DNA from 2 places in the Paenibacillus sp. Y412MC10 genome. Region 1 is predicted to be linked to the other one. Evidence: riboswitches for the same ligand, from Rfam matches in the RefSeq annotation. Region 1 holds a riboswitch; the other holds the start of a gene.
The links. Region 1 has a riboswitch for FMN ahead of ribD (bifunctional diaminohydroxyphosphoribosylaminopyrimidine deaminase/5-amino-6-(5-phosphoribosylamino)uracil reductase RibD). Riboswitches for the same ligand answer to the same signal wherever they lie in the genome.

Region 1 (15,895 bases):
ATAAAGCAGCAGCTTCCTTTCTATGACATTCATCATATCGCATACTACGGGTGTGAACATCCTATGAACAATTATAACGAAATTTGTCATAAACGCCGCTCGCCATTTTGAATATTATGTGTCGGGTTTAACGTTTTTTCTTCGGTTTCCCGCCCGGCTTTGCGGCTTTCGCCATCTGCAGGAGCTGGTTGATTTCGTCCGCCGTCAAATGGCGGTACAAGCCCCGCTTTAAATTTTGCAGCAGCAGATCCCCGTAAGATATCCGCTTCAATCTCAATACCGGATGGGAAATCGCTTCGAACATCCTTCTCACTTGACGGTTGCGGCCTTCATGAATCGTGATCGAAATAACGGATTGTTTATTGTCCGGATCCACGTCCTTATATTCCACTTCCGCGGGAGACGTCATGCCGTCTTCCAGCATAATCCCTTGACGAAGCTTGTCCAGCTCGGTGCCGTGGGGCACCCCTTTCACGGTAGCCAAATAAGTCTTGGGCACATGGTATTTGGGGTGGCTGAGCAGATTGGCAAACTCCCCGTCGTTGGTCAGGAGCAAAAGCCCCTCCGTATCGTAGTCCAAACGTCCAATCGGGTATACCCGCTCTTTAATGCCTTTGAGATAATCCGATACAATTTTACGGCCTTCGGGATCGGAAGCGCTTGTAATGACTCCCTTCGGCTTATTCAGCATGACATATACCTTTTTTTCATTCTTAATCGGTTTGCCTGAAACCGTAATGATATCCTGGGCTGGATCGGCCTTCGTGCCGAGCTCGGTAACGGTCTCCCCGTTTACCTGCACCTTGCCTTCAAGAATCAATTCCTCGCACTTTCGGCGGGAAGCGACTCCGGCCTGTGCCATAATTTTCTGTAATCTCTCCATGTTCGTTAGGTCACCTCATTCCTAATGATAACCATCGACAGGATAAATCACAAGCGCGTTCCATGGAAAATGTGCCCCTGGGCAGGAGTCGGAGTGGGGAAATAAGTACAGCGGGGAAATATCATGGAGTCTGGACAGCTCCAAAATGATTTTGCTGGCGGTAAACAGCTGCGTTTTCTGGTCCAGCGTCATCGACTCGTAGCTGGCATTGAAGTCGCCCTCCAGACAGATGTGGATCTGCCCCGGTTGGACCAGCACGGAAGAAGCGGACACGGAGCCGTCCGGATGGATCTTAAAATCCCAGTTCCGCGGTTCCTGCGCGCACACGGTATGATGAATAACAAAACCCTCGATTTCCATTCCATCACCCCTACTACAAATTGTGATTGCAGCAGTATATGACATGGCGGAATCAAGGGTATAGGCATACGTCCTGTTACATTGAAAAAACGCACCTTCTTACTATATGCCTTGCTTTTGGCTTTCTGACAGTCGTCGATGAAATCAATTAACCGAACACCAGCAAGCAGACGGCAATCGCCGCAATAAACCCGACCAAATCGGAGAACAGTCCGACCTTCAACGCATAGCGGCCATTGCGGATGCCCACGGCGCCAAAATAGACGGTCAACACGTACAAGGTTGTGTCCGTGCTTCCCTGTATGGTCGAAGCGATTCGGCCGATCATCGAATCCGGTCCGTATGCGCGGATCAGCTCCGTTGTGTAAGCGAGGGAGCCCGTACCTGTCAGTGGCCGTAATATTCCCAAAGGCAGTATCTCGCTCGGTACGCCGAGCGATTGCAGAAAAGGGCCCGTCCAACCGACAAAAAACTCCAGGGCGCCGGAAGAGCGGAATACGCTTATGGCTACCATCATGCCGACCAAATGCGGAATGATTCCGATCGCCGTGGAGAAGCCGTCCTTGGCTCCGTCCACAAACGATTCGTATACGGGCACTTTGCGCGTATAAGCATAAAGAGGAATAAATGCGATAATAATGGGTATTGACCAGGCGGAAACGATATTAATCCAAGACAGCAAGACTCATCACCCCTTCACGTCCGGGTTCAGGCCTGTACCGATTCCGGGCGGCTTCTGGCGGCGCATCGTTCGTCTGCGATACCATCGGTCGGCGATAATTGCCGCGGCCGTCGCAATCGCAGTGGCCAATAGCGTGGTTCCGACGATTTCCGAAGGATTGGCAGATTCATAATTAAGCCGGATCGCGATCAGCGTTGTCGGTATCAACGTAATGCTGGCCGTGTTTAACGCCAGGAGCGTGCACATCGCCGGAGATGCCGTTTCCTTATCCGGATTCAATTTCTGAAGCTCCTGCATCGCTTTGATTCCCATCGGGGTCGCCGCATTGCCCAGACCGAACAAATTGGCGCTCATATTGGACAATATGTATCCCATTGCGGGATGATTTTTCGGTACATCCGGGAACAGGAAGCGGACAACCGGCCCCAGCAGCCTGGCCACTTTTTTCAGCAGACCCGAGTCCTCTGCGAGCCGCATCATGCCAAGCCAGAATACCAGTATGCTGATAAGACCGAAGGAGACGGTCACGCCCGTTTGGGCTCCGTCGAATGCGGCTTTCGTGACGCTGTCGATGTTCCCGTTGACGGCCGCAAAACCAAACCCGATCACAATCATCCCCATCCAAATCAAATTGATCATCTCTTCGCCCCCGTTTTGCTGCCCCGCTGTTATGAGAATACACGATTCTTTAGCGAAGGCTAGTTATGTGCGCCCCTGAACAGATGCCGGAGCACTTCTCCTGCAGACTGCCAAAGCGACAAGGAACCGACGGGTCCCAGAGCGCTCCTGGACTTTTGCAAGGCCTCAGGGGCTTCAGGAAGTTTGCTTCCTTCCGCGTAGACCGGAACCTTGCCGATGCTGACATTATCGAGCAGCAGCTCAATATGCCCCCGCAGCCCAAAAGACAAGTCGGGCGTGCTTGCTTTATGCAGGACCAGTCTCTTCACCAGGCGCGCTTCCTCATCATGCGCGAACGCATAAGTGAAGGAACTGCCCGTGACGAGCGGATAACCCTGGATTTTCTGTCCCTTTTCCGTGACCTTTTTCAGTGGAAAATGAGCAAAGCCATAATCCAGCATGTTGGAATGGTCGTTCCAATCGTTGCCGTCATTCAGCGTTACCGCTGCGATTTGCTGACCGTTACGAGTAGCGGAGCTCACCAGGCAGCGGAATGCTTTTTTGGTGTAACCCGTTTTGACGCCGTCCGCCCCTTCGTAGAAGCGCAGCATTTTGTTTTTGTTGTCCCATTTGTAGTCCCATGCTTCATTCGGGTTGGGCGCTTTCTTGGTAGGGGTTTTGACGATCTCGCTAAAGACCGGATTCTTGAGGGCATATGCCGTCAGTTTGGCTACGTCATGCGCTGACGAGTAATGTTCGTCGTGATCCAGTCCATGCGGATTCATAAAATGCGAATTCGTCATGCCGAGCGAGGCGGCCTTCTCGTTCATCAATAACACAAAGCCTTCTTCCGTACCGCCGACATGCTCCGCAATGGCCGTGGCGGCATCGTTGCCGGAGCGCAGCATCAAGCCGTACAGCAGATTCTCAAGGGTCATCTCCTCGCCAAGCTTCAGGAAGATCGAGGAGCCCTCTTTGGCAAAAGCATTCTTGGAGACTTTGACGCGATCATCCAGCTTGCCGTGTTCAATGGCCACGATGGCGGTCATAATCTTGGTCAAGCTGGCGATTCTTAAACGCTCGTCCCCGTTCTTGCTGTACAGCATTCTCCCGGACGTCACGTCAATCAGCGCAGCTGCCTGTGCATGATTGGACGGGCCTTGCTCGTGATCTGCATGTACAGGGACAGCCGTAACCAGCAAGCAGCATATGGCGATCAACATGGATAACATAGACTTGCGGTTCGTCCATTTCATTTTCATCATTTTATCCTCCGGTGTTCAGAAATCTTGTACAAGTATATGTCGTCCTCGCTGAAGGTATGTCCATTTCATTGCAGCAAAAATCCCTTCCGTCATGAACGAAAGGGATCTGCCTGCTTCAATCAGTATGCCGGCGGAGGCGTCGTGCTGCCTGCGGCATTGCTTCCCGATTGAAACATCGACTGGATTTGATCGAGTAAATACGGGGTCGCATCGATAATCCGTTCAAACAGATGTGTCTGGTTGTCCAGCGGAACGATGTGCACGCCTTCTTTACCCACGACCAGGAAAGCTATCGGCCGAATGGACACGCCACCGCCGCTGCCGCCGCCAAAAGGAAGGGCATTATGGTCGGTATGCGTCCCGTTAGCGGTATTATGGTGTGTGCCGCCTGCTTCAACGTTGTAGTCGCTCCCGCCCGCTGCAAAACCAAACGCCACCTTACTGATTGGCAAAATGACGCTGCCGTCAGGTGTATTCACGGGGTCGCCTACGATCGTATTCACGTCCACCATTCCCTTGATGTTCTCCATAGCCGTTTGCATCAAGCCTTGAATAGGGTGTTCTGCCATGATCTAACTCCTCCTTTCACCTTTAACACGCGAACTATAAGTACCAGTCCAGCATACATAGCTTTTCCGCAGGAGATTTTCGCTATGCAGCAAAGCTCTGTGGAAATTTGCGGCGGACCGTTAAAGACCGGTACCACCTGGATTTCCGGCAGCTCATCCATAATCAGCCGGTACGACATCCAACCCATAATGGTATGCTTAACAGCATGAAGCAATCCGGTTGCAACCGCGGTATCGGCCGCATGCTCCAAGGCAATCCGGGTTGACCAGTGCACATCCATGAGATGAACGGCCGCCATCGTTTGCCTTGCCCACTTTTTAAATCCCTTCGTAGTCAGCAAGACCCGCACATAGTCCCTGTATCGTATGGTTCGTCTTGAAGTTTCTTTGTTTTCTTTAGAACCGAGCTCAGTCCCCTCGTCCACGGGAACGGTCTCTTTTTTATACTCAATGCCACCGTTGGCCAAATGAAAGGGAACTTCGTATTTGCGCGTGATCCATCCAAAAAGCATTTTCATTTCCGCCAATACTTTATATTCATTTTTTCTTAGAACCACATCCAGCTTTATCGTGACCTTCGAGCTTAGCACAACGATCAGCAATACGATAAAGAGAACGACCAGACCGACCGCAAGAAAGATCCATATCCTCACGAAGTAACCCCCAAAACGAACTTAGTAAAATGTAATCCGCTTGGCTTAGTATGGCAAAAGGGTCTCCAAATGATGCGAAACTGCTCCGATCCTCTGCTTTCATATGCCGGAACGACAAAAAAAGGTCCCGGACGCGGATTATCCACGCTCAGGACCCATTTCTCAAATGAAGCATTATACAATATAATGTGGCTAGCTTTCCTCCACATCATCAAACGTAAGCTGTTGTCCGTCAAGCTTGTCGAATAACAGCTGCGTTTCCTCTTCCAATGAATCGTTATCCTCGAATTGCGACGGCTCCGGCAGATCCTTGATGTTCGCAAGTCCGAAATAATCCAGAAACGATTTGGTCGTTCCATACAGAATCGGTCTGCCAATCGCCTCCGCGCGTCCGACTTCTTCAATCAACCCTTTGCTTACCAGCGTATGGATGGCTCTTTCGGACTTGACGCCGCGAATGTCTTCAATCTCCACCCGCGTAATCGGCTGCCGATAGGCCACGATGGAAAGCGTCTCGAGCGCGGCTTGCGACAATGAGGAGCGTGAAGGCGAATACGCCAGACGTTCGAAATACGGGGCGTGCTCGGCCAGCGTCGCGATTTTGTAGCTCCCTGCAATCTGCACGATCTGAATTCCCCGTTCATATCGCTCCCATTCTTCCTTCATATCCTCCAGCGCTTCGCCAACGAGGCCATCCGATTGCTCGGTGATTTCAGCAATTTGCTTTACCGACAAGCCCTCTTCTCCCGCCAAGAACAGAAGCCCCTCAATAATCGATTTCAGCTTCGGATAATCCATCAATGCGTTCTTCCCCTCTCCACTCCATGACGATATCTTCAAACAATTTCTCTTGGTAGCACAGGATTTGCTTCATCTTCATCAGCTCCAAGATAGCCAGAAAGGTCACCACGATTTCATGGCGCTCCATCTCCTCGTGCAGCAGCTTGGAGAACAGAATCCGGCCTCCCGGCCCGACCTGCTCCAGAGCGTCCATCACCTGCCGGATCCGGTCCTTAACCGATATTTCATCCCGCTGGATGCGGGCATACGATGTCCGTTTGACGGCTTTGCTTAACGCTTTTTGAAAAGCTGCGATTAAATCCGAGATATGTAATCCCTGAACCGGGTTCTCTTCCACTTCCGGCATGTAAGGAGTCAGGTCCTCCGCTTCCTTGGAGTAAATCATGCTGCGTTCCCATTCCTTCTCATGCAGATGACGGGCGATTCCTTTGTACTTGCGGTATTCGATCAGCTTCGCGATGAGTTCCGCTCTCGGATCCATGTCATCCTCTTCAAAAAAATCGAACTCGTCCATTTCGATAACCGGAGGCTTCGGAAGCAATAGCTTGCTCTTTATAGACAGCAGCGTTGCAGCCATCACCAGAAATTCGCTCGTAATTTCCAGTTCCAGCTCCTGCATGTTGTGCAAATAGGCCATGTATTGTTCGGTAATCTCGCTGACGGGAATATCCTGGATGTCGATTTCCGCTTTATCAATCAAGTGCAGCAGCAGATCGAGCGGTCCTTCAAACGTTTCCAGCTTGTATAATACGGTCACGGTGAATCCTCCCGCCAAAAATAAAATGCAGTGCTCTATAAAAAGAGCACTACATTAAATAAGCACTATTTTAGGCTTTTCGTCAAGTTCGCCATTTCAATGGCCGCCATGGCGGAATCCCAGCCTTTATTGCCTGCCTTCGTTCCCGCGCGTTCGACGGCTTGTTCAATGTTCTCCGTCGTGACGACGCCGAAAATCGTTGGTACGCCGGTCTTCAGGTTAATGGCGGACACCCCCTTGGCCACTTCGTTGCACACGTAATCATAGTGCGTGGTGGAGCCGCGAATGACGGTTCCCAGGGTGATGATCGCATCGTATTTGCCGCTTTCTGCCATCTTTTGGGCGATGAGCGGAATTTCAAACGCTCCTGGCACCCAAGCGACGTCGATTTCGTTGTCCTGTGCGCCGTGACGCTTCAAGGCGTCCAGTGCGCCGCCAAGCAGCTTGCTGGTGATGAATTCGTTGAAACGACCTACCACGATGCCGTATTTCAAACCTTCGGATACTAAATGACCTTCAAATATTGTTGCCATGTTGGATGACTTCCTTTCGGGTTGGAGTTTATATAAGGTCAAACATGGATTTGGAATGACATCGAGGTGATTGCCCGCTGCGCTGACGGCTGCTGCTTCCGATCGCTGTTAACTCCTGATTTCATGATCTAATTTCTCAGGGAAGAAATCAGGATTTAAAGGCGACCGCTGACGCTTCTCCAGCAGCATTCCGCCCTCTTCGCTGGGTTATTCCGTGAGGCAAACCTACTCCATGATTGACCTTTTATTGTTGGTGATTAGTTAGCACTCTCGTTCTGCTCGATATCATTGAACTTCAGCATATGACCGAGCTTCGCTTGCTTGGTGTGCAGGTAGCCCGTATTATCCTCGTTCTCCGGCATTTGAATCGGGACCCGCTCCACGACCTCCAGGCCGTAACCTTCGAGACCCTTGATTTTACGCGGATTGTTTGTCAGCAGGCGGATCTTCCTTACGCCCAAATCCTTCAGGATCTGGGCTCCGATGCCGTAATCGCGCAGATCCGCCGCAAAGCCTAGCTTCAGGTTCGCATCGACGGTATCGAGCCCTTCTTCCTGCAGCTTATAGGCTTTCAGCTTGTTGATCAAGCCGATGCCCCGCCCCTCCTGGCGCATATAGAGAAGCACGCCTCTGCCTGCTTCATCGATCTGGCGGAGGGCCGCCTCAAATTGCGGACCGCAATCACAGCGATGGGAGTGGAACACATCCCCTGTCAGGCACTCGGAATGCACGCGGACGAGAACCGGCTCACTCGGGTCGATCTCCCCTTTTACCAATGCGACATGCTCTTTGTTGTCCACGTCATTGGTGTAGGCTACGGCCTGAAACACGCCGTAGTCGGTGGGCATCCGCACGGCTACCTCGCGCTGTACGAGCTTTTCTTTTTCGTTGCGGTAATGGATCAGATCCTTGATGCTGATCAGCTTCAGATCATGCTTTTTCGCGATCTCCACCAGGTCTGGAAGCCTTGCCATCGTGCCGTCTTCCTTGATTACCTCGCAGATGACGCCTGCCGGATAGGATCCGCTCAGGCGGGCTAAATCGACAGCCGCCTCCGTATGTCCTGCCCGGCGAAGAACGCCGCCGTCTTTGGCAATCAGCGGAAACATATGGCCCGGTCTTCGAAAATCGGCGGCCGATGCATTTGGATCCAAGATGCCGTTGACGGTTATGGATCGTTCATAGGCGGATATGCCCGTCGTGGTGTCCTTATGGTCAATGGAGACCGTAAAGGCCGTTCCATGATAGTCCGTGTTTTGCGTCACCATCGGTTTGAGATCGAGTTCCTGAGCCCTAGTCTGCGTCATGGGCAAACAGACCAGCCCGCGGCCTTCGGTGATCATGAAATTGATGACCTCGGGGGTAGCTTTATCCGCTAATGCGATAAAATCGCCTTCATTCTCGCGGTCCTCGTCGTCAACAACGATGACGACCTTGCCTTCCTTCAAATCTGATAACGCCTCTTCGATCGTATGAAATGAAAAGCGCTCATCCATCCCTATTCCTCCTTCTTCTCATGGAGATATCTCTATATGCAAGAAACAGCTTAGGCAAAGCCATGCTCGGCCAGGTAATCCCTGCTGATCCTCGATTTCGTGCCGCTTCTGCTACCTGCGCCTTCCGAACCGTAATGCAGCAGGTGATCTACATATTTCCCTAAAATGTCGCATTCGATATTAATCGTGTCGCCCGCTTTTTTATAAGCGAGCACCGTCTCCGCCAGCGTGTGGGGAATGATGGACACCGTGAAGGAGGAATCCGTCGTTTTGACAACGGTCAAGCTGATTCCATCCAGCGTGACCGAGCCTTTCGGAATGATATATTTGAATACGTCCCCATTCGCGGGCGAAATCTCGTATACCACTGCATTCTGATCGGCCTTTACGCTCCGAATGACGCCGATGCCATCCACGTGTCCCTGAACGATATGGCCTCCGAATCTCCCTCCGGCTGCCATCGCCCGCTCCAAATTAACCTTCCCGCCCGGCTGCAGCTCCTTGAGATTCGTGTTTCTATAGGTTTCCGGCATAACGTCAACCGTAAACACGCCCTTGTCGATCGCTGTAGCCGTCAAGCAGACGCCATTTACGGATACGCTGTCGCCCAGCTTCAGATCGTCCATAATCCGGTTAGCGGAAATGCTCAGCAGCATGGCCTCCCCTTGGCGCCCGATACGCCGCATCTCGCCGATCTCCTCGACCAATCCAGTAAACACAGGCTTCCCTCCTTTCTCGCTCCTTATTTCCAGACCGGAATGCCGGTGACGTAGATATTGTCGCCCAGTCTTTCGGTCTCAAGTCCTGTCAGCGAAATCGCTTGGTTCATCTGTTCATAACCGCTGAACATGTAATTTCCCGGCGCATCATACCCGCCGATGATTTTGGGGGCGATAAACTGGATGAGCCGGTCCACCAGCTTCTGCTCCAGCATCGAGCCATTAAGCGTACCGCCGCCTTCCAGCAAAATCGAGGCGATCCCCTTTTGTCCCAGTTGGAGCAGCGCTACCTTTAGATCCACCCGTGGTCCAGGTCCGCAGGGGAAGACCTGAGCACCAAGCTCTTCCAACTCGGACCGCTTCGTATCATCCGCCTGCTCCGTCGCCAAGATCCAGGTTGGCGCCAATCCGTCTGACACGACATGGCTGTCGAGCGGTATCCTCAGGCTCGAATCCACGATGATCCTGACCGGGTGAAGCCCCTCAACGCCAAGCCGGGTCGTCAGGCTCGGGTTATCCGCGATAACCGTAGACACGCCGACCATGATGCCTTGATGGCGATGGCGCAGCGTATGCACAAGCTCCCGGGATTTTTCATTGGAGATCCACTTGCTGTCCCCGGTTTTCGAAGCGATCTTGCCGTCCAGCGTGCTCGCCGTCTTTAACGTGACGAAGGGCCGGCCCGTCGTAATGAATTTAACAAAGGCTTCGTTCAGGCGAAGAGCGCGATCTTTAAGGATACCCGTTTCAACCTCGATTCCCGCTGCGCGCAGCATCTGAATCCCTCTGCCCGCCACGAGGGGATTCGGATCCTCGCAGGCCACAACCACCCGCCGAACGCCCTCGGCGATAAGCCTCTCGCTGCAAGGCGGCGTTGCGCCGTAGTGACTGCAGGGCTCCAATGTCACGTACACGGTACTGCCTGCCGCTTTCGGCCCGGCCATATTCAGGGCATGAACCTCGGCATGCGGCGTTCCGCGTTCCAGATGCGTGCCCACCCCGGCGAGAGCACCGTCCTTAACGACGACGCAGCCGACTACCGGGTTGATCCCGGTTTGGCCCTGCGCACGTTCAGCCAGATCCAGCGCAAGTGACATATAGAATTCATCGTTGACGATATCCATGCTAAACATGCCCCTTTCCCAACGTTCATACAAAAAAGCCCTGCCAAAGATTCCGAAGAATCCTTAAACAGGGCTTGATGGAAGTTAATCATTGACACGATAAATAACCGTCATGAATGCAGATTTCGCGTATAACAAGCGACCCAAATCCGTCACAGGCGAAACCAAAAAAACGCCGTCACAGCTTTGAATTGCATGTGAAAACCTGCACATAACGCATGTCACGCTGTGCGCAAAGACACAATAACATGTGCTGCTTATGTGTCCCTCACTCCTTCTCCCATCCAGACTATACTGTCGGTCCCGGATTTGCACCAGGTCCACCGCATACGATGTGAAACGTCACATTCATATCCGGGTCACGGACTAAGACGCAGCACTCTGCTTCGATAAGCTCAATCACTGCGTTCATCACCGCCGGTAGGGAATTTCACCCTGCCCCGAAGGATTAAACCTATGAAATTGTTTGATCTTATGAAGAATCTTATCACCCCCTTTTGAAAATTGCAAGAAAAAACAACTAACTTTTTTAAAGCGAATAACTTTAATGCTGTCATTAGCATGGACTTTTGAAGGAGAACGCTTCCCGAAGGGAGAACAGTTAAGTAGGGTAGCAAGGAGATAAGTAGCAGTTGAAAAGGAGCGAGCCACGATGAAAACTTCGCTGGACATTATCGTCCGTCCCACGGAGATCGACGTCAACGGACATGTAAACAATGCAAAATACCTCGAATACCTGGAGTGGGGCCGGGAGGAATGGTACGAAGCGGGAGATCTGCGGTATGATGTGCTGAAACGGCTCGGGGTCCAGACCGTCACCGTCAATATTAATATCAATTACCGCAAGGAGTGCGGCCAAGGCGAACGGCTGACCGTCGTGACGGAACCCGAATCCATGGGCCGCACGAGTTACGTCATGGCCCAGCGGATATACAACGAACAGCATGAGCTGTGCGCGGATGCCATCGTTACCAGCGTGGCGATGGATGTAAACTCACGTAAAAGCCGGCCCGTCCCCGAAGAACTCAGCCGATTGTTCCCAGCCCCTGCGTAATCCGCCCTTTGCGGCGGCCATAAAAAACAGGCTCACCTCTGAGGGTGAGCCTGTTTTTGCATGATGCTGAATTTATTATGCTTCGTACACTTCTACTTTTTCCATTTTGTCGCGGCCTTTAAATGCATCCACATACTCCATGCCTTCAACGACTTTGCCAAATACGGTATGTTGTCCGTCCAAATGCGGTTGCGGCTCGTAGCACACGTAGAACTGACTTCCGCCGGTGTTCCGGCCAGCATGCGCCATGGCCAAGCTTCCGCGCTCGTGCTTGTTAGGATTGATCTCGCAATTAATGGTATAACCCGGTCCGCCGGTCCCCGTTCCCTGCGGACATCCGCCTTGAGCGACGAATCCAGGAATTACGCGGTGAAATACCAGACCGTTATAGAAGCCGGAGTTGGCCAATTTCTCAAAATTAGCTACCGTGTTCGGTGCATCGTTCTCGAACAGGTCGAGCACAACCTCTTTGCCGTTTTCCAAGGTGATCTTCGCTTTTTTTGCCATATGTGTGTATCTCCTTCCGTTATCTCAAACGCTTTTATCGATTTTTTTACAATGCAAGTTATAGTTTACTATGAATTGAGCCTCGAAGCAAAACGAACTTGTCCCCGTCCTCGCGACCATATCCGACGGAAGGCAGGACGAAGAGCCCTGACCGCAGCCGGAGGCTTTGGCGGGCCCTTCCTATCCAGAGACATTGACGTCTTATAAACTCGTAACGGTTTCTTTTGTTACACCCGCCGGCACGACATCGTTGCTGATGATATCGGCAAGCGATTCGCGGCGAACGACCAGATTGCTTTGCCCATCCTTCACGAATACGACCGCAGGTTTGCGGATCCGGTTGTAGTTGCTGGCCATGGAATAGTTGTATGCGCCCGTGCAGGACACCGCCAGCAGATCGCCCGTTTCAACCTTCGGAAGCTCCAGGTCCCAAATCAGCATGTCTCCGCTCTCGCAGCACTTGCCGGCAATGGATACCGTTTCTTCCGGCTCTTCTTTAGCCCGGTTTGCAAGCAGCGCTTCGTATTTCGACTCGTAGAGCGCCGGACGCGGATTGTCCGTCATGCCGCCGTCGACGGCAACATATTTGCGCACCCCGGGAATATCCTTGCTGGTTCCCACCGTGTAGAGCGTGGTACCTGCGTCACCGACGATGCTCCGACCCGGTTCCACCCAAATTTCAGGAAGCTCGGAACCAAGGCCCGCAAAATGGTTCTTTACCGCATCCGTAATCGCTTTTACATACTGGGATACTTGAAGCGGCGTATCTCCATCCACGTAGCGGATACCGAATCCGCCGCCCAGGTTCACGACCTTGAACACGACGCCCAGGCCTTCTTTTACGGAAGCTGCAAATTCAGCTACGCGCTGAACAGCCATCTGGAAGCCTTCCACCTCAAAAATCTGGGAACCGATGTGGGAATGGATGCCCATGAGATGAATATTCGCCTGTGCTTCCGCAAGCTGCACCGCTTCGTACGCAGAGCCGTTGCCGATATCAAAGCCGAACTTCGAATCGGTTTGTCCTGTCGAGATATATTCATGCGTATGCGCCTCGACGCCCGGTGTCACGCGAAGCAAAATGTTGACCTTGCGGTTCTTCTCGGCAGCGATGGCCTGCAGCATATGCAGTTCGATCACGTTATCGACAACGAAACAGCCGATTTCGGCATCCAGCGCCATCTCGATCTCTTCCGGCGTCTTATTATTTCCGTGGAAATGAATCCGATCCGCCGGGAATCCGGCTTGAAGCGCCGTGTACAGCTCTCCGTCGGAAACAACGTCGAGCGACATGCCTTCCTCGTCGGCCAATCGGCACATGGCCATAACGCAGAACGCCTTGCTTGCATACGCGACTTGGAACTTCAAACCGGAAGCCTTAAAGGCCTCGATGTATTCCCGGCAGCGGTTGCGAACCGACTGCTCGTCTACGATATATAGTGGTGTTCCATATTGAGCTTTCAAATCGGATGTGTCACACCCGCCGATTTCCAAATGCCCCTGATCGTTAATCTTGCTTGTACCGTGTAAAAACATGCTTACAATTCCTCCGATCCATTGTTTCAAAAATAGGGTAATCGAATAATTGTTCACAGTATAGCAGACAACGGAAGGTAATCAAAATGGATTTTTCAACACAACATTTGTGTTATTGTTAGTGCTCGCCCCTCGGATTCATTTCCGGGCCCATTTTCGTGTTGTCACGCGTTTTGTTGAGAGCCGGGCGTCTTCTTGACAGAAGCAGCGGTTTGCGGAATAAAATTTCGCCCATCGCTTTTGCACTAAATGGTATAAACGGCCATAAATAAGACGAGTTATAGGAACGGTGGGTCGTCAGGAGCAGAATCAGGAGCGTTGTGCCGATGACAAAGCCCTTCACCCCAAACAAGGCTGTGGCCAGCAGCAGGATCAGCCTGACCATCCGATTGGCAAGTCCCAGCTCGTAACTCGGAGTTGCATACATCCCGATGGAGGCAACCGCCATATACAAGACAACCTCGTTGACAAACAATCCGGTTTTAACGGCAATATCGCCGATCAAAATCGCAGCGATCAAGCCCATTGCCGATGCGAGCGGCGTCGGTGTATGAACCGCGGCCAAACGGAGTAAATCCACCCCGAATTCCACGATCAGAAACTGCAAAATAATGGGAATTTTCGCATTCTCCTGCGGACCGATGATATCGAGTCCCGGCGGCTTCAATTCAGGATGGACAACCAGCAGCATCCACAACGGGAGCAGGAACATGGAAGCAAAAATGCCTATAAATCGTATCCAGCGAAGATAAGTCCCCATAAACGGGGTCTGCCGGTTCTCTTCCGCATGCTGGCAGAGATCCAGGAAGGTGGTCGGCATGATCATCACACTCGGCGATGTATCCACCATAATGACGATCCGGCCTTCCAGCAGGTGGGAAGATACCACGTCCGGCCGCTCCGAATAACGGACCAGCGGATAGGGGTGCCAGCCCTTGTTTACAATCGCTTCCTCCAGCTGCTTGTCGCCTAGAGGGAGCCCCTCCAAATCGATTTCCTGGATTTTCTTCCGGATGGCTTCTACCTGGGTACGGTCGGCTACGTCATCGATGAAGACCAAACTGACGTCCGTTCTCGTACGCCTTCCCACTTTGATGATCTCCACATGCAGTCCCGGATCACGAACCCGTCTCCGCACAAGGTTAACGTTTGTCACCAGCGTCTCCGTAAACCCGTCCCTGGCGCCTCGAACAACGCGTTCGACAGCCGGCTCTTCGAGTCCCCGTACGGGATATTTCCGGGTGTCCAGGATGATGGCGGAATGCGCATCCTCGATGAACAGCGCGCATAGGCCTGACAGGACCTCGTCAATCACCTTGCTGAGCCTGGTATCCCGCTCCACCTGAACATGGGGAATATAGCGGTTCATGATTTCGGAAAGCGCATGGTTGTTAACGTCGTCTGGCGTCAGGTACGTCAGCCTTGTCAAAATTTCCGTCACCACGACATCGTTGGTGAACCCGTTTAGAAAGAGAAGCCCCGCATTTCTGCCGGCAAAGTTCATCTCGCGGAATACCACGTCAAACGAAACACCAAGGCCGATCACTTCCTTAAGCGTTTCTTTCAGTACGCTCAGCTTCGCGGGAACATCGTCCGTTTGCTGCCAATAAATGACGGATTCCTTGGTGCTGTCGGAGGTTTCCGCCTCCCTCTTTTCCTTCAGCGCTTCTTCCTCCAGCGCTTTGATCTCCGATGGAGGAATGATCGGAATCCCGGCCTCCAGTTCGCCGCCATGCGTTGTTTTCTCGTCCATAACCTACCTCCTAGCCATAACTGTCACTTGCTGTAAACAAACCAGTCGAACAGGGAACCCGCTACCTTGCCTGCCACCATCGCCATCAGAAGACCAAACAAATACCCCTTCAGCCGGAGCCGCTTGGCCAGAATCGGCAGGACATTCAATACTTCCGTCAGTGCGGCTGCCAGCATGCCGATAAATATTCCGCACATCAGTCCGATTACGGTACTCACGACCGGTCCCAAAGGAATGGACCATCTCCAGAAATCGGCCACCGTGCCAATGAAGGATCCCGTTATCAATGCTCCTTCGTACCAATGCACCCGGTTGTAGGTCGCCGTCAACTGGGACAATCTCGGTATGATGTCCAGCACAATGATGAGCGCAATCACGCCGCCGCCGACGGCGATGCCTCCGGCAACGCCGAGAACACAGGTAAATACCCCTTGCAGAATGGACAACATCATGGTTTTTCCCCCGTCGTATCGGCACTGGCATTCATTTTCCGGTATTCTTCGGCGACCACGAACTGATCCAGATTTTCCTGATAGAGGTACATTTCCACCTCCAGCGGGGTCGGTTCTTCATTCCATTTTTTCT
Region 2 (15,895 bases), 930 kb from region 1:
GGTATGCGATGAACCGGTATCCGCGCTCGATGTGTCCATCCAATCGCAAATACTGAACCTGCTGGTGGAGCTTCAGTCGGAATTTCAACTGTCGTACCTCTTTATTGCGCACGATCTAAGCGTTGTGAGGCATATCGCGGACCGGATTGGCGTGATGTATTTGGGACATCTGGTGGAACAGGCACCTACAGACGAGCTGTTTGCGCATCCGCTGCATCCGTATACGCAGTTTCTCCTCTCCGCGATTCCGGCACCTCATCCGAAGACAAAGCGGGAGCGGATTATTCTCCAAGGGGATATTCCGTCCCCGTTGAATCCGCCTTCCGGCTGTGTATTTCATACCCGGTGTCCGTATGTGTTGGATGTCTGCAGACAAGTCAAACCCGCCAATCGGGAAACATCGACAGGGCATACGGTTCAATGCCATTTGTTCGAGGAATCCGCAAGCGGGAGTTAACGATATCGAAAGGGAAAGGGGATTGATGGCGTGACTACAGCAGACTGGAAACAGAAAGAGGCGGAAATGTTAAAAGAAATTGAGGAGATCGTGAACATCGAGAGCGGCACGTTCTTGAAATCAGGCGTGGATCTCGTAGCGTCCAGAATGGGGCGTCTGTATGAGGAGGCCGGGTTCCAGGTCACTGTACAGGCTCAGACAGAGCGAGGGAATAATCTGCTCATCACCCATCCGGAGGCCGCTAATCCGGAAATATTGATTATTGCGCACATGGATACGGTGTTTCCGGAGGGGACGGTGGCGGAGCGTCCATTCTCCAGGGATGGGAAGCGTGCTTATGGGCCGGGTGTATTCGATATGAAGGCGAGCCAGGTTACGACGCTGTATGCGATCAAGCATCTTATTGAGTCGGGCAGCAACAGCTACAAGAACCTTCGCATTATCCTCAATTCGGATGAGGAGGTCGGCTCCGTTCATTCGCGGGCGCTGATCGAAGAACAGGCCAAACTCAGCAAATACGCCCTGATTGTCGAGCCGAGCGACGAGGACGGAACGCTGGTTACGGGACGAAGAGGCGGCGGCAAATATTATTTGACGGTAAAAGGGGTAGCTGCCCATTCCGGAGCTGAACCCGAGAAAGGACGGAGCGCCATTGGCGAGCTTGCTCATAAAATCATCAAGCTTCACGCTTTGAGTGATCCAGCGGTTGGGATCAACGTCAATGTTGGCGTAATCAGCGGGGGAACTTCAAGCAATACGATCGCTCCCCATGCGAATGCTTTCATTGATGTAAGAATGAGCACGAAGGAGCAGGCGGATGAGCTGGATCGAAAAATCCGCGAGATTTGCTCCACGGTCGATATCGAGGGGACATCGCTCGAACTTACGGGTGGCATAACCCGGCCGCCGATGATCAAGAATGAGGCTTCGGAATGGCTGCTCCGCATCGTGCAGGAGGAAGCGCGTGAGCTGGGCGAGGATATCGGCGATAAAAGCGTGGGTTCCGGTTCCGATGCCAATATCACTTCGGCGGTAGGCATTGCTACCATCGATGCACTCGGACCGCGCGGCGGGAATGCCCACAGCCAAGATGAATACTTGAATATCGATACATTGGTGCCGCGTACCCGGCTGCTCGCTAATGTCATTGAGCGATTGAGCCGTGGACAGCAAGGATAAGGGAGGATGATGGGAACATGACAAAAGCATACATTATACATGAGAACGAGAGCTGGATCGTGCCGCTCCGTCAAGCGTTGGAAGAGCAGGGGGTTCCGCATGAGTTCTGGCATCTGCACGAGGGAACGCTCGATTTGGGCCAGCTGCCACCGACAGGCGTCTTTTATAACCGGATGAGTGCCTCCTCCCATTCCCGGAACCATCGGTATGCGGCGGAATATACGTCTAACGTGCTGGCATGGCTGGAGCATAACGGGCGTACGGTACTGAATAACAGCCGGGCCCTGGAACTGGAAATCAACAAAATCAAGCAGTACCTGGAGCTGCAAAAATTCGGCATCGAGACCCCGGCTACGGTGGCCGCAGTAGGGAAGGAAGCAGTCATTCAAGCGGCGAGGGAATTTCCTTACCGCTCCTTTATTACGAAACATAACCGTGCCGGCAAAGGGCTTGGCGTCTACTTGTTTGATAGTTTAGAGAGCCTGGAGACCTATGTAAACGGACCGGGCTTCGAGGAATCGGTAGATGGCGTAACCTTAATCCAGCAATACATCAAGAACGAGGATCAGTATATTACCCGCTGCGAATTCATCGACGGCAAATTCTATTATGCGGTTCGGGTAGACACTTCCGAAGGATTCCAATTGTGTCCGGCCGATGCTTGCCAGATTAGCGACCAATTCTGTCCTGTCGGCGAGGAAGCGGTTATACGGCCGAAGTTCGAAGTCATTAACGGATTCGACAGCCCGCTCATTGCCAAGTACGAGGCGTTTCTGCAGCAGAATGGCATCAGCTTTGCGGGAATTGAATTTATTACCGATTCGGCTGGCAAGACCTATACGTATGACGTGAACACCAATACGAACTACAATCCCGATGCCGAAGCGCTTGCGGATGTATCAGGCATGAAAGAAATCGCCAGAACGCTCTCGGAGTATTTGAAGCGGGAGCTTGTGCTGCGGTGAAACGGTTAACGCTAACCTGAGTTAAGGAGAAGTGCCCAGTTTCCGATAATATCAGTGAATGAATAAGCTGATAAGGATGTGGCCTTATGCGTATCGAATTCGACTATATGAACTGGAACACTGCTAAGTGGAAGAAAGTCGAACCTGCCCAAGGAAGGTTTGAAGAGATACTCCAGAAGAGCAAGAAGGAGGAGAGCCAAGGGAAGCTTGTGACGATAAGGGAAGGCAGATATTTGTGTCAGTATATCGTTCGGCCTGATGGCAGCAAAATATTGTTGAGTGAGTCGAAACAACCTGAGGAGACAGTTGTGGAAAGTGCTTCACAGCTGTTATCTAAGCCTCATTGGGGGGGGGTGAGCCTCAATACCAAGGAAGCGCTAGATTTGCTGAATCTCCAGGCAGGAGCGGCTGTTGTCAAACCTAGAACGTATTCGGGATAAGAACAAGAGATGGTAAAATATCATACTGGTAACAAATTGATACTTGCTGTATAATTCTCAGTAAGTATTGGATGAACGTGAGATTTTTCATTGTATTCAAGTCTAATTTCGTTTATTTTGAAAATAGATGTATTTACATGAAAGGATTCATGTTATAATTTCAATATAACAACTAAGTTTATAGGAATTATCGGTTAATCAGTTTGATGGCACGACCAAAATAAAACATGAATATGGATCTTCGGGGTAAGGTGAAATTCCTGACCGGCGGTGATGGTTCGTTCCTTCGCGAACGAACCCAAGCCCGCGACTCGCTGCGTTCTGTATCCAACATGAATGCAGCGACTGACTTGGTGCAATTCCAAGGCCGACGGTAAAGTCCGGATGGGAGAAGATCAAAGATGAGTTTGCCGTGAATGTAAATATTCCATTCGACGCAGGCTTATTTGATCAGCCCCCGTATACGTCGGCCATGCCGATGACGGGGGCTTTCTGCTAGTAAGACCTCCGTATTCAAGACAGGAGAGGGCAAGATGAGTAATATGAATACCGGGATCAAGGTGAAACCTTATGGTTCCGACACACAGGCAAATCGACGTTTTAAAGGAGGGTTTTGGCTCGTTGTTTTGGGGGCCGCCCTGTGGGGCGTTGACCCGTTATTTCGGGTCATCCTGCTCAAGAATCTGACTTCGGCTCAGATCGTTTTGCTCGAACATATCATTATTTCCCTGATTGCAATCCCTGTATTGTGGAAGAACCGGGAGGAACTAAAAGGCCTTGGCTGGAATCATGTCGGCGCGCTGCTGTTTATATCCTGGGGCGGATCGGCACTGGCAACCGTATTGTTCACGATGGGACTGTCGAGCGGCAATCTGAATGCCGTCCTGCTGCTGCAGAAGCTGCAGCCGCTGTTTGCCATCATTCTGGCCAGCCTGCTTCTGAAAGAGAAGCTCCCGCGCCATTTCGGGCTCCTGCTTATCATCGCTTTGGCAGGCACGTATTTGCTCACCTTCGGCTTAACCTTGCCGATCGGCCATTGGAACGAGTTTGTTCAAGTCGGAAGCCTCCTGTCCTTAGGCGCGGCAGCCTTATGGGGCGGCTCAACGGTCATGGGACGCTTGATGGTAGGCAAACTGAAGTATGAGACGGTAACCTCGCTTCGTTTCGTGCTCGCGCTGCCGCTCCTGACCGTCTTGACGTGGAGCGAGGGGGCAGCCTGGAATATGCCGGCATGGAATACCGGGGCTTTTGCCTTGGTGTCGCTCAACCTGATCGGGCAGGCACTGCTGCCGGGTCTCCTGAGCCTGCTGGTTTATTATAAAGGGTTAACCACGACCAAAGCCTCTGTGGCAACACTCGCGGAACTGAGTTTTCCCATGGTGGGCGTGCTGATCAACTGGATTGTATTCCAGCAAATCGTGACAGGGCCTCAGCTCCTTGGATTCCTGCTGATCTGGATCGTGCTGTTCATCATATCGAGACAGCAATCCGAGGCTTCTCCGCAATTGCAATAAAATCATACGTTTGTAGAAAAAGCCGATCCCGATGGGGTCGGCTTTTTTGCCATTATCCCAAGCAAAGCTACTCCAATCCGTTTGCTTGGCGAAAGGATTATTTTTTCAAAAGATGTGTAGGGTTTCCGGAATTAAAGGTGTCTTATATAGTAGCACGGGATCTGTGGCTTGGTTCTACCAAAAGAGATGATTATAAAGGGGGGGAGGATCCATGGAGGATCACACATTGCTGGATGGGCTAGCGAGGAAAGATCCGCGATGTTTTGAAACATTGGTTGACCGCTATTCACGCTACATAGCCGCGGTGGTTGCTAAGGTGGCAGGAGGGCGGTTTAATTCCTTCGATGTGGAGGAGATCACCGGGGACGTACTGGTCAAGCTGTGGACAGACGGGACAAAAATCATGCTGCGCGGAGATAGTCTCAAGCCTTATCTGGCCATAGCCGCGCGTAATCATACCTTGAATGCCCTGCGAAAGAGGCAGCGGGTCATTGAATCCGAATTGGAAGATGACGCCGTTTCTTGTCCCTCTGCGGAGGCGCTGGCTATTCTACGGCAGGAGAAGGAAACGATAAGCGGCATGGTACAGGGGATGGGCGAACCGGATCGCGAAATATTCATCCGCAGGTACTTTTATTTAGAGAAAGTCCGCGATATTGCTAGCAGGCTGAATATGCAGGAGAAAGCCGTCACCGCCCGGATCCGCCGGGCAAGGGACAAACTGCGCATACATTATGAAACCGAGAATCCGTAGGATTTCTATAAAGACCGTGTCTATAGGAGTGAAGCTTCAAATCGATGGCGAAAGGGGATGGATGCAAGTGAAGCGGCGAATTGTAGATATCATGGCCAATATCGACAATCAGGAGCTGGACAATCTCCTCCTTACGGAGGAAGAAGAACGCGAGTTAACGCAGCAGATCAGTATGGAACGGATCAAGAACCGGGCGATGAACCGTATTCAAGAGGAGGAAACGATGGTGTTTAAAAACAGGAAAGTGAAAAAATACAAAGCCAGTATCGTTATCGCTGCCGCGATGATCATGATACTTAGCACGACCGCTTTTGCGAGCCAATACATGGATAGCTTGAAGCAGTTCTTCGGTCAATCCGCGTCCATTGCGGAAGACGAACGGTCACCTATACAAGGGACGGATACAGCGTCCGGGGTAACCATGAATGTTGAAGAAGGGGTTTATGTCGGCAACAGCGGTTATTTGGTGGTCAGTTTCATGAAACAGGACGGCATGCCATTCCCCGAGGGTGCTTCGATCCCCCTACTTGAACTGAAAACGGAGCAGAGTGTGAATTATATGGTGGGGCAGCAGCTTCTTGACGACAACAAAAAGCTTGTCGGCGTGTTTGAGATGGATGCGATGAATGACCTCGAGGGACTGAAGGCACGGATCACAGCCGATCGAATCATGTCAGCGGACAACGCCCAAGCCGTTGAAGGCCCTTGGAATGTGCAATTCACCATTTCTCCGGGCAAGCAAAGAGAACAGAGTTTGAATCTGGCAATTGATGAGGGTAAGGAAGCACTGTCTCTCCACACCATTAGTGTTTCATCCATCGGTGTAGCCATCGAAGGCAAGCGTACCGACGGTGAGCTGGATAAACTGCCGGACTATACGCCGGAGGTTAAGGTCATCGCCGCGGACGGATCGGAATTGAAGCTTCACGCCAGCTCGACAAGCACCACGAAGAGCGGATTTCAGTGGCTGTATAATCTGGACAGCAAGAATAACCTCGTATTTCTGGGGGATATGGACATCAAAAGCGTCAGCATTGACGGCAACGTGACGGAGCTGAAATAAATATAAAGCCGGCATGGGGAAACCATAAAGGGGCAGAAGCGAAGGCTTCTGCCCCTTATCCATGATGAATACCTCGGGCAGCAATGGAACCCGAAAACCGTGAAGCAGCAGGCCATAGCCTGAATGCTCACGGTTTTTTTGCAGCTTGGGATCTGAATTTTATACATGAGAAAAAAATGTATTGAAATTGAAGAAAACGTCCATTACAATGAAACCAACTACCATACTAGTTATACTAGTATACAAAATTACGACTCTCTACATAAGTGAAAGCAGCAGCGGAATCTATTGAATCTAACGCTCCAAATGAGGGAGTCTATCCTTTAAGCCAAATATGTAAGCGCTTAATTGTAGAAGGGGGCTGAAAAAAAGGGTGGCGGACATCCTGCTAAACGCTGAATAGTAGCAAACGGTATACGATTTCTTACTGAAGGTTGAATGGAGATGGATGATGAAACATGGGCTTAGTCCATGAATGAAGAAGTATGAGGAACGGCCTTACGGATTGGAGTGAAGAACGTAATGGAGCCAAAAGTTGCAAATCATTCCTTGCCTGCCGCGAAAGCGGCTAAGAAGCCAGCCAAGCTTAAAACCATCGCTGCGTTGATCCGGAAGGATTGGCAGCTGTATTCTTTATTGGTTCTACCGATTATGTATCTGCTCATTTTTAAATACGGACCAATGATCGGCAACGTGATTGCCTTCAGGCGGTTTATGCCGGGGGGCAGCATCTACGGGGAAAAGTGGGTAGGACTGCACTATTTCAACATGTTTATCCATGACCCGGCGTTCTGGAACGTGTTCAAGAACACCCTGCTGCTCGGTGCGCTGTCCCTGCTCTTTACGTTCCCGGTACCCATCATCTTCGCGCTGCTGCTGAATGAGGTGAAGAGCAAGCGATTCAAGAAATTCGTCCAGACGGCTTCGTATCTCCCGCATTTTCTGTCCATCGTCATCGTTGCCGGGATGATTCTGCAATTGACGTCGGTCAACGGCTCCATTAACTCGCTCGTGGAGTTCTTTAACGGGGAACGAATCAATTTCATGCAGCGGGCCGAGTGGTTTCGGGCGATCTATATCTCGTCTGAAATCTGGCAGGGCATGGGCTGGGGCGCGATCCTGTATCTGGCCGCCTTAACGACGATTGACGAATCCCTGTACGAGGCGGCGAGGATCGACGGGGCCAACCGCTGGAAGCAAACGCTGTTTGTCACGATTCCGGGCATCCTGCCGACGATTGTGACGCTGCTGATCCTGAACATGGGGGCATTCCTGGCGGTAGGGTTCGAGAAAATATTGCTGCTCTACAATCCGGTCATTTATGAGACGGCGGACGTGATATCGACATACCTTTACCGGGTCGGTCTCGTATCGAACAACTTCAGTTACGCGACGGCCATCGGACTGTTCGAATCCGTGATCGGATTGATATTGGTCTTCTCCGTGAATGCGATCTCGCGAAGACTGACGGATCGAAGCTTATGGTAAGGAGGGAGCGCATATGAAGGAGTCAAGATCCTATAAGGTGTTCAAAGTGTGCAATGCCATCGTTCTGCTGTTCGTTGTCTTCATCACGCTGTACCCCTTCCTGAACGTGGTCGCTCAATCCTTCAGCGGCGAGTCGTACATCAACTCAGGGAAGGTGAATCTAATTCCGAGGGGCTTCAATCTCGATACCTACAAAACCGTGACCAAAGACGCCATGTTCTGGACGAATTACAAAAACACGGTCGTTTACAGCGTGGTCGGCACCGCCATATCCATGTTTTTAACAACGATTTTTGCTTACGCCCTGTCCAAAAAAAGGCTGGTCGGCCGAAAGTTCCTGACGATGTTTGCCGTGTTCACGATGTTCTTCAACGGGGGGCTGATCCCAAACTATGTGCTCATTAACAGCCTGGGCTTCAGCAACTCCATCTGGGCCATCGTGATCCCGGGAGCCATCAGCATCTATAACATGCTCATCATGAAATCCTTTTTTGAAAATATGCCGGAGGAACTGGAGGAAGCCGCGGCCATTGACGGACTGAACACGTACGGCATGCTGTTCCGGATCGTGCTGCCCTTAAGCAAAGCGGTCATCGCGACCATGGTCCTCTTCTATGCCGTCGGGCACTGGAACTCCTGGTTTCCGGCCTTCCTGTATCTGGACCAGAAGGAGCTCTTCCCGGTCACCATCTATTTGCGGAACATGATTGCGGGCGCGACGGGCGTTACTTCCGCTGGCGCTACCTCGGCCGATAACCTGACTCAGATCTCCGCCAACATTAAATCGGTGACCATGGTACTGACCATTTTGCCGATATTGACGATTTACCCGTTTGTTCAGCGATATTTCGTGACCGGCATCATGCTGGGCTCCGTCAAGCAATAGGACCATCCGTAAGGACAATTTGTTGATATCATGGGGGGAATGGGAAAATGAAAAAGAGTCGTCGATCGTTTGCAGGCAAAGCTTTATTGCTCTCGTTAATCGTTGTGATACTGGCGGCGTGTACCGACAAGACAGGCGGCAAAGAGGCCGAAATTCAGAATAAAGGCGCCATGGAAACCTACGCCGTAGGCGATGCGTTCAAGGCGACGGAGCCGTTTGAGCTGTCCATCCTCTACAGCGACCAGCCGGCGTATCCTTATAAGCAGGATTGGATGCTTTTTGCTAAACTCAAAGAAATGACAAACGTGACCTTGAAGCCGACAATCGTGCCGATGAGCGATTACAGCCAAAAGCGCAGTCTGCTGATCAGCTCCGGCGACGCGCCGCTGGTCATTCCGAAGACTTACCCTGGGGAGGAATCCGCGTTCGTGGCTTCCGGCGCGATTCTGCCGATCAGCGATTATATTGACCTGATGCCGAACTTCAAGGACAAGATCGAGAAATGGGACATGGACAGCGAACTGGAAGGGCTTCGCCAGGAGGACAAAAAATATTATGTGCTCCCGGGCCTCCATGAAGCGGTGTGGCCGGACTACACCCTGATCGTGCGCACGGATATTTTCGAGAAGCATAACATCGCGATTCCTACCACCTGGGATGAGCTGTATACGGCCATGAAGCAGCTGAAGGAGGAATATCCGGACGTTACGCCATTCTCCGACCGCTTTAAATTCAACAGTACGCTGAATATCGCCGCTACCGGCTTCGGCACCAAAGGCGGCTGGGGCTACGGCAGCGGGCTGACGTATAAGGAAGAGCAGGATGAGTTTGTATACACGGCGGCTACGGACGAATACAAGGAAATGCTGACCTACTTCCGCAAGCTGGTGGACGAAGGACTGCTGGACAAAGAGAGCTTTACCCAGGATGACGATCAGGCCGTGCAAAAATTCGTGACCGGCAAATCCTTCATCATCAACGGCAACTCCCAGACCGTGGTCCAGCACCGCACCGATATGGACAAAACGCTGGGCGAAGGCAAGTATGCCATCAGCAAAATCACGGTTCCCGGCGGACCGTCCGGCCAGCTGATGTCCGGCAGCCGACTCGAGAACGGGGTCATGATCTCATCCAAAGTGAAGGAGAGCGAGCATTTCAAAGCCATTCTGCAGTTTATCGACTGGCTCTATTACAGCGACGAAGGACAGGAATTCGCGAAGTGGGGCGTCGAAGGCGTAACGTATACGAAGGAAGGCGGCGTACGCAAGCTGATGGACGACATCAACTACAACGGACTGAATCCGAAGGGCACGAAGGATCTGCGGATCGAGCACGGCTTCTCGGGCGGCGTGTTTGCATACGGAGGCACGACCGAGCTGCTGCAATCCATGTTCAGCGAGGAAGAGCAGCAGTTCCAGAAGAGCATGAGCGAAACAAAAACGGTTGTGAAGCCGGAGCCGCCGATTCCATACTCGGTAGAAGAGCGCGAGCGAGTGACGCTTTTGAGCACGCCGCTGAAGGACTACACGGATCAGAACACGCTGAAGTTCATTCTAGGCGACCGCGATCTCGCCGAGTACGACAAGTTCGTGCAAGAGCTGAATAGCCAGGGCGTGGGGCAATACCTGGAGATTGCGAATAAAACGTATAAAAAATATAAAGAGCAACAATAACCAACGGATCGACAGGCTGCCGTTTCTTGATGGAAGGGCAGCCTGTTTTTCGGTTCGGCCGTTTGCGTTGTTCCCAAGGAGGGCATTCCAGATTGCGAGTCACCGTTCAAGACATCATCAACCGCTTAACAGAGCCCGCAGGATTTCTTGAATCCAAGGTGGACAGGGTTACGGCAGGAAGCGCCGAAGCGGTGGTCCACGGCATTGCCGTCACGTTTGCGGCATCGTATTCGGTTCTGCAGAGAGCGGTCGAAGTTGGGGCCAACCTTGTCATTACCCATGAAGGGGCGTTTTACAGCCATCAGGAGGAGGGATATGAGGGGGTGGAGGCGAGTCCTGTCTTTCAGGATAAACTCCGCTTGATGGAGTCCGGGGATCTGACGATTTACCGGTTCCATGATGCGCCTCACCGATACGTTCCCGATATCATGACGCAAGGACTGGTTCAGGCGCTGGATTGGGAAGTTTATGTCGATAAGCATCTTAAGGCAGCGGCCATTGTCACGCTGCCGGAAGAGATGAGCCTGCCGGATATTGCGGAGCATGTAAAAAGAAAGCTGAATCTTCCTTACCTTCGTTATGTCGGTAATCGAAGCAGCATATGCTCCAGAATCGGCATAACCGTGGGCTATCGCGGCGGCGGCGCGCATGCCATTCCCCTCTGCCTGAAGGAGTCGCTGGATCTTCTCATCGCAGGGGAAGGTCCGGAATGGGAGACGCCTGAATACATGGGCGATGCGGCGGCGCAGGGCAGGGGCCCGTCCCTGCTTCTGCTTGGCCATGCTGCCAGCGAGGAGCCCGGCATGGCCTGCGTGGCCGATAGGCTGCGGGAGTTTTTTCCGGGGATTCCTATACATTATATACCGTCCGGGCCTTTGATTCGGGTAATATAGAGGGAAGGGTAACTTTAAGCAAAGAGAACATAGAGCATTAAAGAAAGAGGTAGCGATATATGTCAACAGAGCAAAAGATTAAAGGCTCTACCAGAGAGTATTCTTATCAGCTATTGAAGGATCGGATATTTCATCTGGAGCTGGAGCCGGGTACGAAAATCTCGGAAAAAGAAATTGCGGATGAATTGAACGTCAGCCGGACACCGGTCCGGGAAGCGTTCATGAAGCTTGCGGAGGAAGAGCTGTTGGACATCATTCCGCAAAGCGGGACGATCGTATCCCGTATTAATCTTCGGCATGTTGAGGAAGGCCGATTTATCAGGGAGAAGATCGAGAAGGAAATCGTGGCGCTCGCCTGCGGTTCTTTTCCCGAAGAGTTCCGCTTCCGCCTGGAAACCAATATTGCGCTGCAGGACGTGTGCGCGGGCAACCATAACTTCTATAAGCTGTTTGAGCTGGACGAGGAGTTCCACCAAATTCTGTTTGAGGGGACGGGCAAAGAACGGACCTGGAAGATGCTGCAGCAATTGAACATTCATTTCAACCGTCTGCGGCTGCTTCGCCTGTCCAAGGACTCCAACTGGGAGAATATCATCTCGCAGCATAAAGAAATGTATCAGCTGATTGTCAATCGGCAAGCGGAGCAAGCCATGAACGTGATGGAGCGTCATCTGCGCCTCGTCGTTGTGGAGCAGGATATTTTGCGAGAGAAGTATCCGCATTATTTCATCTAAGGGATCGATATACATTCATCATTCAAAAATAATGGCCCGCAGGAGAGTCGCCTGGGAATCAAGCGACCTGCCTTGCGGGCCATTGTTCATTAGATCGATCTGCGGATGACACGGTCCAGAATTTGGGCCACGTGGGATGGACCTTGGGCCAGATCCTGCTTGTCGAGGGTTACCCAGGAGTGCTGTTCATCCATATCGAGCGAACGCTGGAGCCAGCCTGAAACGCCTCTGCCTCTCCGGTCGACTTCGACCAGGATGGAAATCCCCTCCTGCTCCGGATAGAGGATCAATTCAAGCTCTTTGATATGACCGGCATAGGAGGAGCCGGGATAAAATTCAATTTCCTGCACGAATGGAACACCCTGGCCGAGCCGCGGATGATATTCGCATGTTGCTATTTTGAAGCTGAAGCCAAGCGATTCAACGGCATCGAACACAATGGATGCGTCCTCGTTCGGCTCGACGTCGATGAAATCGCGGTCCTTCGGATCGATGGCATTATCGATATCGAGTCCGGTGTGGATCCATACCGGCTGGCGCGAAATGGTGAGCGGCGTTTCCAGCGGCAGAGGAAAGGCGAACGGAATTTCCTGCTGATCGCCAGGCTTCAAGGTGAGGCGGCTTGAGACGTTGACTTTTGCAATGGTATAGGATTCTATGTATTTCTTGTCGTCGCTTTCCCTGGTATATTCCGTCATCAGTTTCAAATAGATGCGGTCGACCGTCTGCTCTACGTTGCCTCCCTTAATGTGAATGATTCCGCGTACTTCTTCACCCGGATAATAGGAGGATTTTTCGAGGTGCGTATCGATCTGGGCGGCTCCAATTCCTACACTGGCTAGCATTTTGTTAAAAAACGACATAAAAGATACCTCCATAAGAGAATGTATGATAATGGAATTATACGCTGGAGGATCGTCTCTGGTTTCCATATCGAAAAAATATTTTTTTGGGTTTTTTTGCGGAGTCAAGATGTTGGCGCCAATGAAGCGAAAGAATCCCCGTATGACACCGGGAAAAAGTACATGGCTCGTTCGCATTCGCGGGTCCGGCATGGTATATTGGACACGATACCATTAAGGATGGAGCAATCAAGGCATGAGTGAACAACGGCGTTCCGGACAAGGAACCAACAACAGCAAATCAGCGGCATACGGGAAGAAGCCGGGTGAGCGGACTGCAGCGAACAAAGCAGGGGCGAAGCCGACTTTTCAACGTGACCGTATGAAGAACAGCAATTCGTCGTCGGTATCCCCGCATGCGAAGGGGAGACGAGCGGATCAATATAAGCAAGGGGTACGCGGACCGAAGCCGTCATCCGGACGCGAGCATGCGGATGAGCTGCAGGCCGGGGACGTGATTGTCGTTACGATTAAACGCCTCGGCATTAACGGCGAGGGAGTGGGTTACTACCGCCGCAAGGCGGTGTTTATCGATGGAGCGATCACGAATGAGGTGGTCAAAGCCGAGGTGAGGGAGGTTCAGCCTAGATTTATCAAGGCGCAGCTGCTGGAAGTGGAGAAGCGTTCGCCTCACCGGATAGAGCCCCCTTGCCCGGTATTCGGCATCTGCGGCGGATGCCAAATTCAGCATATTTCCTATGAGGGACAGCTGCAGGCGAAGACGGATATCGTGCGCGAGGCGTTCAGCCGCTACGTGGGATTGGACGATGTCAAGTTTAAGCCGATTCTCGGGATGGAGCATCCATGGGACTACCGGAACAAAGCGCAGCTGCAGCTGAAGCGGAAGGGACATGAAGTGATCGCAGGGCTCTATGAAGCGGACAGCCATACGATTGTGGATATCAGCGGCTGCCCGATTCAGCATCCGAAGGTCAATGAAACGGTGGAGAAGGTCAAATCCGTACTTGAGGAATTGCGGATTCCGCTTTATAAGGAGAATGGTGCCAAGGATGGGGTACGGACGATCGTAGTCCGTCACGGCTTTCAATCCGGGGAAGTGCAGGTGACGCTGATCACGGCTGGAAGCAAGCTGCCAAGGCAGGACGATCTCGTTCGTATGCTGCGCCTTACCATTCCGGAGGTAAGCGGAATTTCACTCAATATCAATCCGAAGAAAACCTCGCTCATCTTCGGAGACCGGACGGTCTCGCTATGGGGCGCCGAGAGCATGCAGGAATCGCTGAGCGACCTGCAATTCTCGCTGTCGCCGAGAGCGTTCTTCCAGCTGAATCCGCAGCAGACGGTCAAGCTGTACGAGTCGGTCCGGGCGGCAGCGGGGCTGACCGGGAAGGAAACCGTCATCGACGCCTACTGCGGCACCGGCACGATCGGTCTGTGGCTTGCGCCGTATGCCAAGGAGGTGCGCGGAATCGAGACGATTCCCGAAGCCGTCGAGGACGCCAAGGCGAATGCTCAGCGGAACGGAAGGGCTAACGCCAGCTTCCACGTCGGCCAAGCCGAAGAGCTGCTGCCGCGCTGGGTCAAGGAGGGCATGAAGCCGGACGTCATCATTGCCGACCCGCCGCGCACCGGCCTGGACCCGCGCTTCCTGGAAACGGTGCTCCGCACCAAGCCGAAGCGGTTTGTATACGTATCCTGCAACCCTTCGACCTTGGCCAAAGATTGCAAGGTGCTTCTGGACGGCGGCTACGAGCTTGAATGGGCGCAGCCGGTCGATATGTTCCCGCAAACCAGCCATGTGGAGGCAGTCCTATTGATGAAGCTGAAATCATAGAAGCCATATGATGGCTTCATGTAAGCGAGTTTCCATTTTCGCTTTGGTCGACAACGCCCCCTTTCTATGATATGGTAGCAAGTAATTAGGCATTTCGTTCCCATGGAACGAGGTGCCTTCTCGCATATATAAAAGGTTTTTACATTAAATGTCTATCTGGAGGTGATGCAATGGTGCTCCTGATTTCCCCGCTACGGGGGGAGAAATCCGTAGTTCATAACGGACGATCGATGGAGAGTGCACCCAAATAACGATAATCTGAGGAGTGTTGTTGAGATGAGAGTAAATTTACGAGCAGAAGCGCGCGCTGCGATGAACAAAACCGGACTGAAGCAGCTTCGTCTTTCGGGACGAATTCCGGCGGTTGTATTTGGCACAGGGGAAAACAATATGATGATTCAACTGTCCGCCAAAGAGTTCGGCAAATGGGCACGGAACGGCAAAGGAGGAATCCTTGAGCTTCATTTTGAAGATCGGGAGCCGATTCCGGTTTTGCTGGAGTCCGTTCAGCGTGATCCGGTAACTCGTGAATACATTCATGTCGACTTTTTACGTATCAATATAAATGAAGTTGTGCGGACGAGAGTGAATCTCGATTACATCGGCACCGCAAAAGGAGCCAAATCGGGAGGAGTCGTCCAAATCCAAAGCACGTTCGTTGAGATCGAGTCCTTCCCGGACCAAATTCCTGCCACGATTCCCGTTGAAATCAGCAGACTAGAGATCGGGAATTCGCTGCATGTCGGGGATCTCAAGCTGCCCGATGGTGTCGTGCCGATTTCTTCGGCCAACGAGCTGCTTGTATCGGTGGTAACGCCGAAGGTCCAGTCGGAACAACCAGAGGCTATGTAGCTTCTGCTGCCGGCAATGGCTTCCCGAATATCGGGAAGCCATTGCCGTTTTTTTTCGTTAAAGCCCTTGATCGGAATCCGCGCTGGCAGAGGAAAGCTCTTTACCCGTCAATTTCTTCCATAATTCTCCTGGGAAGTAGGTAGAAAGACCCCTGACCTTTTCAAGGCGGAACCCTATAATGGAATTGCGGGAAGTCGGACATCGGAATCCCGGTTAAGCACGAATCGATCAGGAGCTTGCCCTAAGGAGGACGCGATGGATATAACCCAGGATTTCATAGATGAACGATTCAAAGCTTAT

Region 2: it holds a riboswitch for FMN, as region 1 does, so the genes downstream of both, GYMC10_RS06525 (DMT family transporter) here and ribD (bifunctional diaminohydroxyphosphoribosylaminopyrimidine deaminase/5-amino-6-(5-phosphoribosylamino)uracil reductase RibD) in region 1, are expected to answer to the same signal.

What each region holds. Positions count from the first base shown of each region.
Region 1 covers NC_013406.1:2,488,646-2,504,540, reverse strand. The annotation lists gene GYMC10_RS10830 (redoxin domain-containing protein) at 1-2, opposite strand, end outside; gene GYMC10_RS10825 (pseudouridine synthase) at 128-883, opposite strand; gene GYMC10_RS10820 (hypothetical protein) at 905-1,243, opposite strand; gene GYMC10_RS10815 (spore maturation protein) at 1,392-1,925, opposite strand; gene GYMC10_RS10810 (nucleoside recognition domain-containing protein) at 1,932-2,564, opposite strand; gene GYMC10_RS10805 (D-alanyl-D-alanine carboxypeptidase family protein) at 2,624-3,808, opposite strand; gene ytfJ (GerW family sporulation protein) at 3,928-4,377, opposite strand; gene GYMC10_RS10795 (DUF2953 domain-containing protein) at 4,350-5,030, opposite strand; gene scpB (SMC-Scp complex subunit ScpB) at 5,223-5,828, opposite strand; gene GYMC10_RS10785 (segregation and condensation protein A) at 5,797-6,588, opposite strand; gene ribE (6,7-dimethyl-8-ribityllumazine synthase) at 6,654-7,121, opposite strand; gene GYMC10_RS10775 (bifunctional 3,4-dihydroxy-2-butanone-4-phosphate synthase/GTP cyclohydrolase II) at 7,379-8,617, opposite strand; gene ribE (riboflavin synthase) at 8,668-9,336, opposite strand; gene ribD (bifunctional diaminohydroxyphosphoribosylaminopyrimidine deaminase/5-amino-6-(5-phosphoribosylamino)uracil reductase RibD) at 9,360-10,460, opposite strand; FMN riboswitch at 10,729-10,912, opposite strand; gene GYMC10_RS10760 (acyl-CoA thioesterase) at 11,113-11,514, shown strand; gene GYMC10_RS10755 (peptidylprolyl isomerase) at 11,590-12,021, opposite strand; gene lysA (diaminopimelate decarboxylase) at 12,223-13,557, opposite strand; gene GYMC10_RS10745 (spore germination protein) at 13,676-15,310, opposite strand; gene GYMC10_RS10740 (stage V sporulation protein AB) at 15,334-15,762, opposite strand; gene GYMC10_RS10735 (stage V sporulation protein AA) at 15,759-15,895, opposite strand, start outside.
Region 2 covers NC_013406.1:1,554,683-1,570,577, forward strand. The annotation lists gene GYMC10_RS06505 (ABC transporter ATP-binding protein) at 1-457, shown strand, start outside; gene GYMC10_RS06510 (M20 family metallopeptidase) at 488-1,636, shown strand; gene GYMC10_RS06515 (RimK family alpha-L-glutamate ligase) at 1,654-2,601, shown strand; gene GYMC10_RS06520 (hypothetical protein) at 2,688-3,041, shown strand; FMN riboswitch at 3,275-3,441, shown strand; gene GYMC10_RS06525 (DMT family transporter) at 3,584-4,555, shown strand; gene GYMC10_RS06530 (RNA polymerase sigma factor) at 4,767-5,309, shown strand; gene GYMC10_RS06535 (DUF4179 domain-containing protein) at 5,371-6,372, shown strand; gene GYMC10_RS06540 (ABC transporter permease) at 6,895-7,860, shown strand; gene GYMC10_RS06545 (carbohydrate ABC transporter permease) at 7,874-8,746, shown strand; gene GYMC10_RS06550 (extracellular solute-binding protein) at 8,794-10,419, shown strand; gene GYMC10_RS06555 (Nif3-like dinuclear metal center hexameric protein) at 10,512-11,312, shown strand; gene GYMC10_RS06560 (GntR family transcriptional regulator) at 11,372-12,046, shown strand; gene GYMC10_RS06565 (sporulation protein) at 12,136-12,909, opposite strand; gene rlmD (23S rRNA (uracil(1939)-C(5))-methyltransferase RlmD) at 13,145-14,743, shown strand; gene GYMC10_RS06575 (50S ribosomal protein L25) at 15,020-15,595, shown strand; gene GYMC10_RS32885 (hypothetical protein) at 15,851-15,895, shown strand, end outside.